DNA from 3 places in the Pseudarthrobacter woesei genome. Region 2 is predicted to be linked to each of the others. Evidence: riboswitches for the same ligand, from Rfam matches in the RefSeq annotation. Region 2 holds a riboswitch; each other region holds the start of a gene.

Region 1 (2,252 bases), on a different contig from region 2:
CCACAATTTCCTGCATCGGGTTCGACGGCGACTCGAAGAAGACCGCCGTCGTCGGCTCGGCCAGTGCAGCCCGCCACTGCGCCAGATCGGTGCCGTCCACGAAGACCGTCTCCACGCCCCAGCGCGGCAGGATCTCGTTGAGGATCACGAAGCAGGAGCCGAACAGCGAACGGGCCGCGACCACACGGTCGCCGGCGGCCAGCAGGGCGCCGAGGGCCGTGAAGACAGCGGACATTCCGGACGCCGTCGCAAAGCACGCCTCGGTGCCTTCGAGCAGCCGGAGGCGTTCCTGGAAGGTCGCCACGGACGGGTTGCCGTAGCGGGAGTAGACGAAGCGCTCGTCCTCACCTGTGAAGGCGCGCTCCGCCGCGGCGGCGGATTCGAAGACGAAACCGGAGTTGAGGAAAATCGGCTCGGTGGTTTCCTGGAAGCCGGTGCGGTCGAGTCCGCCGCGGACGGCCCGCGTGTCGGGGCTCCAGCCGGCGGCGTCGGGGTTGAATGTCATCTAGTGCTTTCCGCGGTTGGTGGGCAGGCCCCGGTTCTTCCAGCCGTTGACGGTCCGTTCGCCGTGCCGGTCCGGTTCGCCTTCGAATCCTTCGAGGACGTTGTACGAGGTGAAGCCGGCCTCGGTGGCGGCATTCGCGGCGGCGATGGAGCGGGCGCCGGAACGGCACAGGAAGACCAGTTCGGTGCCTTGCTCTTGGGGGGCCTGCTGCTTGAGCTGCTGGAGGAACTGCGGATTGGGGATGCCGCCGGCCAGGGTCCACTGGATGAACAGCGGATCGTTCCGCAAGCCGTTCGCGGACGCGGTGTCCGGAATGCCGATGTGCGCCCACTCGCCTTCGGTGCGGACGTCCACCAGGAGGGCGCCCGCCTCGAGCCTGGCCCAGGCTTCCTGCGGGCTGAGGTCCCCGGCGTAGCTCACGCGTGGCCCTCGATGGTCTCTTCGTAGCCGAAGCCGTCGCTGTCCAGATCATCGACGGCGTTGGCGACGGCGGCGTCCGCGCTGGCGATTGCGGCCGGCAGCACCACTGCCTGGGCAACGATGACGCTGCTGCCGTTGAACGTGGCGGAGGGGCCTCCGTGCAGCACGTATCCCTCGGCCAGGGCAGTCGAAACGCGCTCGCAAAAGGCGCGGTCGTCGGGGCCGGTGAACAGCCGGTAGGCCAGCTTTTCCCCGGCCGTTGCGGCGGGTGTGCCGGGGGCGGCGGGGGACGGGGCGGGTGCTGTGCTTGGGACAGCGGGGGCGGACGCGTCAGGCACGACGGATCTCCTTCTTTCACGCTTGCAGCTCGAATGGTCGATATGCCGAGTATTCACCTGAGGCACCCCGCCGCGAAAGGGAGGGTTGCCGACCGGCCAGTCAGGGCTTGGCACCGGGTCTCATTACTCCCCAAAAACGTAACACCTCCGACGCCGGCCCGCACCGCCGTCGTCATGTTAAGTCACGGGAACCGGTCAACGCGGGGTCACTTACGGCCCATCCCGCCCCCGGCGATGGGCCGTAAATGACCCCGCGTTGCTGTTACAAACGGCGCTGCCGGAGGTTCCGAGCAACAACGAAGGCACCGGTCAGGAGTGCGACGGCGCCCAATCCGGCGGCCAGGGTCTTTACTGGCAACTGTGGCATGGCGGACTTGGGGCTTGCCGGGATTCCTGCATCGCCAGTTTTCGGGGCGGGTGCGGTTTTAGCACCTGCGGTGAACACAGCCGGCTCCACTCCCATCACGATCCGGTCTCCGGGCGTTGCCCTTTGAAGGAGCCGGGTCACCGTGTGCAGGTCGGTGGAAATGCATCCCACGGTGGGCGAATTGCCGGCGTGAAGGAAGATGGCGAATGACGCACCCTGGACCGTGGGCATGTCGGGTTCACGGTTCCAATTGATGACCGCCGCCTGCTCGTAGTCGCCCTGCCGAAGATAGAACCACAGGTTCTCGTCCGCACCGCCATCCTCACCTTCAAAGTACTGGTTGTACGTCGGGCCTGGCTCCCCGCCCCACCGCGAGTCGCGATTAATGGTGTGGTACTTGAGGGCCGTTCCTGGATTTGCCCTGCCAAGCGCCTCCGTGAAGGAGAATGACCCCGACGGCGAGTAGAGAGTGTCCTGCCACATCTTGCCCGGCGGGGCGAAACCGGATCTGCCCGCAAAACCCGTGCTTTGCCACTCCTGGACATACGCTGCTCCAGTGTTGACGCACCCGGTAATGAGGACCTCAATATCGCCATAGGATTTCGCCGTGGCGAACGTCACG
Region 2 (2,252 bases):
GGTCCGGCTGTTCCAGCGAGCCTCCCGCACGGCGAAGGACGTTGGTTCCCGGACCGCGCTGAGCAGCGCCAGCAGGTCCATTGCGTCTGTGGCGCTCGACCTTGCCGGCGGATCCGGGCATCGGGCCCTCGCTGACACGACGGTGGTCCTCTTCGGCACCGGCGCCTATGCCGCCTGCGTTGCGGAGATCCTCAGAACCAGAGGGTGTACAACGATTTCTGTTTTCTCGCAGTCGGGCCGCTCGGGTGCATTTGTCGCGGCCAGGGGAGGAAGGGCGTTGACGGCCAGGGAATTACCCTCTGCCATTTCGCGGGCAGACGTCATCATTGGCTGCAGCGGCACCGGGACGCGTATCAGTGCAGCCACGCTAGCGGACTGGCGGGAGGCTGCGGGACATTCCCTCACCGTGATTGATCTCGCCCCCAGCCACGACTTCGATCCCCAGGTGGCGCAACTGCCGGGCATTGAACTAATTACCCTGGCATCCGTTCAGCTCGCCGCTCCCCCGGCAGACGCTGAGGCACTGCACCTCGCCCGGTCGCTGGTTCAGCAGGCCGCGCACCACTTCGAGGAGCACGAGGAAATCCGCGCCGTCGACACCGCTGTTGTTGCCCTGCGCCAGCACATCCAGGCGGTCCTCGAAGCCGAGATGGAACGGGTGCGGAAGCACCACGGCTGCGGCGCCCCGGCTGAAGAGGTGAACTTCGCCCTGCGGCGCATTGTAAGGCGGCTGCTCCACACCCCAACGGTCCGCGCCAGGGAACTGGCGACGGCCGGCCGCCAGAACGACTACACGGCGGCGCTGGAGGCGCTGTTCGGCCTCAGCGTTCAGCTCACCAGCCCGCGCCAACCCGGCATCGGCCGGCCGCCCGGGCCGGACCAGCAGCACTGCGAAGCAACGGAGCCGGAGACGGCGGCTTCGTAGCGTCGGCCGGCCGAGCCGCGTAACAAAGCGCTTCACATTGAGGCCCTCCCTTTTCGCCTCCAGCGCGGATGTCCTAGGCTCGAAGCAGGTCACGAGTGCCAGCGCTAAACCCCGGTTTGCTGGCCGGCAACCCTCCATTCGCGGCGGGGTGCCCCGGGTGACGACCTGGCCGGTCCTGAACGGACCCGGCAAGCGCGGATCCCCGGCATGCGGGATCCTTTTCGAGCGAGGTCCCATGACGACTGCCACTTTTCCTGCCACCCCCGGATTCCGCCGTGGCGCCGAAGCCGGAGGCCCGGACGACAGGTTCGCCATCGCCCGCCGCCCGCTGTCCGCGGTCACCGGCGCCGAGATCCAGGCTCCGCTGATCCAGGGCGGCCACGTCCGCTACGCCAACCTGGACTATGGCGCCTCCGCCCCTGCGCTGTCCGTGGTCTCGGCCTACCTGAACGAGATCCTGCCGTACTACGCAAGCGTCCACCGCGGCGCCGGCTACGCCTCCCAGATCAGCACGTCTGTTTACGAGAACGCCCGCACGATCGTCCGCGAGTTCGTGGGCGGACGTCCGGATGACTCCGTAATCTTCACCCGGAACACCACCGACTCGCTGAACCTGCTGGCCGGCTGCCTGCCGGTCGCCGGCGGCGTGCACACCGGCGAGGTGCTCTACCTCGACATCGAACACCACGCCAACCTGCTGCCGTGGCAGACCGTCCCGCACCGCAGCGTTGTGGCTGCCCCCACGGTGGCCGCGACGCTGGAGCGGCTCCGCGCGGAACTGTCCCACGGCGGCGTCAGCCTGCTCGCCGTCACGGGTGCCTCCAACGTCACCGGGGAAATCCTGCCGATCCGCGCACTGGCCGCGCTGGCCCACGAGTACGGCGCCAGGATCGTGGTCGACGCCGCCCAGCTGGCCCCGCACCGCCGGATCGACATCGCCGCGGACGACGTCGACTACCTCGCCTTCTCCGGTCACAAGCTCTACGCGCCGTTCGGCGCCGGCGTCCTGGTGGGCCGGCCGGACTGGCTCGACACCGGCACCCCGCACCTGGCCGGCGGCGGAGCCGTGCAGGATGCCCGGCTCGACACGGTCAGCTGGACCACCGGGCCGGCACGCCATGAGGGCGGCTCCCCCAATGTCCTGGGCGCCGCAACCCTCGCCCGGGCCACCCAGGTGATCGCTGCCCTGGATCCGGAGCAGTGGCAGGCCCACGAGAACACCATCCGGTCCTTCCTCGTCGAGGGGCTCCAGCGGATCGACGGCGTCACCGTCCACCAGATCTTCTCGGACTCTGCGGCCACGGACGATGAACCGGGCACCGGCACC
Region 3 (2,252 bases), on a different contig from region 2:
CCCACGAGGCCGGTGTGCCGCTGATCGTTGACAACACCCTGTCCACCCCGTACCTGATCCGCCCGATCGAGTGGGGCGCTGACATTGTGGTCCACTCCGCCACCAAGTACCTCGGCGGCCACGGCGCCGCGATCGCCGGCGTGATCGTGGACTCCGGCAACTTCGACTTCGGCAGGGACCCGGAGCGGTTCCCCGGCTTCAACACCCCCGATCCCAGCTACAACGGCCTCGTCTATGCCCGGGACCTCGGCAAGGACGGTGCCCTCGGCTCGAACCTTTCCTACATCCTCAAGGCCCGTGTCCAGCTCCTGCGCGACCTCGGCTCGGCGGTATCCCCGTTCAACGCCTTCCTCATCGCCCAGGGCATCGAGACCCTGAGCCTGCGCGTCGAGCGCCACGTCGCCAACGCCACCACGGTGGCCGAATGGCTGGAGGCACGGGACGACGTCGAATCCGTCGCCTACGCCGGGCTGCCGTCCAGCCCCTGGTACGAGCGCGGCCGCAAGTACGGCCCCAAGGGCACCGGCGCCGTCGTGTCTTTCAACATCGCCGGGGGAGCGGAGGCCGGACAGCGCTTCGTCGATGCCCTCGAACTGCACTCCCATGTGGCGAATATCGGCGACGTGCGCTCGCTGGTGATCCACCCGGCGTCGACCACCCACAGCCAGCTGACGCCGGAACAGCAGGCGATTGCCGGCGTGACCCCCGGCCTTGTACGGCTGTCGGTGGGCCTGGAGCACATCGACGACATCCTCGAGGACCTCGACGCCGGATTCCGCGCGGCCAAGGCCGTCTGAGGACTGCCGGCTCCCGGCGCACAGCCCCTTTCCGGGGTGCGGGGCGCCGGGAGTCATACGCGCGTCACAATCTTCGCCACAACGGCGCCTCAGTTCGTAGACTCAGTGAAGGTCATGAGTGCCAGCAGATAGCCCCGGCTTGCTGGCCGGCAACCCTCCTCTTGCGGCGGGGTGCCCCGGGTGAAGACCTGGCCTGCCGGTCAGCTGACGGCGGGCAAGCGCAAAGTTAGGTCCCCACATGAGCATTGCCGCCACCCGCAAGGGTGTATCCGGAAGCACCACCTCCCCCAACCCGGCTGCCGCGCCGGCAGAAACGGAGCGCCCGGAAACCGGACCGCCGGACACGGCGCGTTCCGACGAAGTTCCGGACGGGACCGTCCAATACCTCCGGATCGGGGACCTCGAACTCGAATCCGGCTCCCGGCTGCCGGACGTCACCCTCGCCTACGAGACGTGGGGAACGCTCAACGCGGACCGCTCCAATGCCGTGCTGATCGAACACGCACTGACCGGTGACACCCACGTCACCCGCGGCGCCGGCGAGGAACCGGGCTGGTGGGAGCAGCTCGCCGGCCCCGGCGCCCCCGTAGACACTGGCACGTACTTCGTTGTCTCCGTCAACATCCTCGGCGGCTGCTACGGCTCCACCGGCCCGTCCTCGCCGGCCCCCGACGGAAAACCCTGGGGCTCACGCTTCCCGCTGGTCACACTGCGGGACACCACCGCGGCCGAGGCCAGATTGGCCGATGCCCTCGGCATCCGCTGCTGGCACGCCGTCCTCGGCGGGTCCCTCGGCGGCGCCCGCGCCCTCGAATGGGCCGTCAGCCACCCAGAGCGGGTCCGGCGCTGCGCCGTGATCTCCGTCGGCGCCAGCAGCACCGCCGAGCAAATTGCCTTCGCCCAGGCCCAGACGCTCGCCATCCGCCAGGACCCCAACTTCAAGGGCGGGGACTACTACGGCGGCCCGGACCCGGAAGCGGGGCTCGCCCTGGCGCGCCGGATCGCGCACATCACCTACCGCTCCGCCGCCGAGCTGGACGGCCGCTTCGGCCGGAAGGCCCAGGAATCCGAGGCTCCGCTGGAAGCCGGTTCGCTGGCCGGCCGCGGACGCTACCAGGTGGAGAGCTACCTCGACCACCAGGGCAACAAGCTGGTCCGCCGCTTCGACGCGAACAGCTACATCGCCATCACCGAGGCGCTTATGAGCCACGATGTCTGCCGCGGCCGCGGCAGCCTCCGGGAAGCCCTGGCTCCGGCCACAGCGGACTTCCTGATAGCGGCTGTCGACTCGGACCGGCTGTACTTCCCGTCCCAGTCCCAGGCCCTCGCCGACGCCCTGCCGGGCGACGTCGCGGTGCACACCATCGAGGCGCCGATCGGACACGACGGCTTCCTGACCGAGATCGGCCAGCTCAGCGGACAGCTCCGGCAGAACTTCTTCAGCTAGGGCCTTGA

What was found. Region 2 has a riboswitch for S-adenosylmethionine ahead of ACZYZE_RS06085 (aminotransferase class V-fold PLP-dependent enzyme). Riboswitches for the same ligand answer to the same signal wherever they lie in the genome.
Region 1: linked by a shared signal. The riboswitch ahead of ACZYZE_RS11015 (DUF1737 domain-containing protein) and the one ahead of ACZYZE_RS06085 (aminotransferase class V-fold PLP-dependent enzyme) in region 2 are both predicted to bind S-adenosylmethionine.
Region 3: linked by a shared signal. The riboswitch ahead of metX (homoserine O-acetyltransferase MetX) and the one ahead of ACZYZE_RS06085 (aminotransferase class V-fold PLP-dependent enzyme) in region 2 are both predicted to bind S-adenosylmethionine.

What each region holds. Positions count from the first base shown of each region.
Region 1 covers NZ_JBVAYU010000006.1:196,401-198,652, reverse strand. Annotated here, with positions in the region: gene ACZYZE_RS11025 (O-succinylhomoserine sulfhydrylase) at 1-505, opposite strand, end outside; gene ACZYZE_RS11020 (rhodanese-like domain-containing protein) at 506-925, opposite strand; gene ACZYZE_RS11015 (DUF1737 domain-containing protein) at 922-1,170, opposite strand; SAM riboswitch class IV at 1,277-1,391, opposite strand; gene ACZYZE_RS11010 (hypothetical protein) at 1,526-2,252, opposite strand, start outside.
Region 2 covers NZ_JBVAYU010000003.1:136,109-138,360, reverse strand. Annotated here, with positions in the region: gene ACZYZE_RS06090 (glutamyl-tRNA reductase) at 1-925, shown strand, start outside; SAM riboswitch class IV at 1,013-1,126, shown strand; gene ACZYZE_RS06085 (aminotransferase class V-fold PLP-dependent enzyme) at 1,161-2,252, shown strand, end outside.
Region 3 covers NZ_JBVAYU010000005.1:65,107-67,358, forward strand. Annotated here, with positions in the region: gene ACZYZE_RS09095 (bifunctional o-acetylhomoserine/o-acetylserine sulfhydrylase) at 1-797, shown strand, start outside; SAM riboswitch class IV at 908-1,024, shown strand; gene metX (homoserine O-acetyltransferase MetX) at 1,036-2,244, shown strand.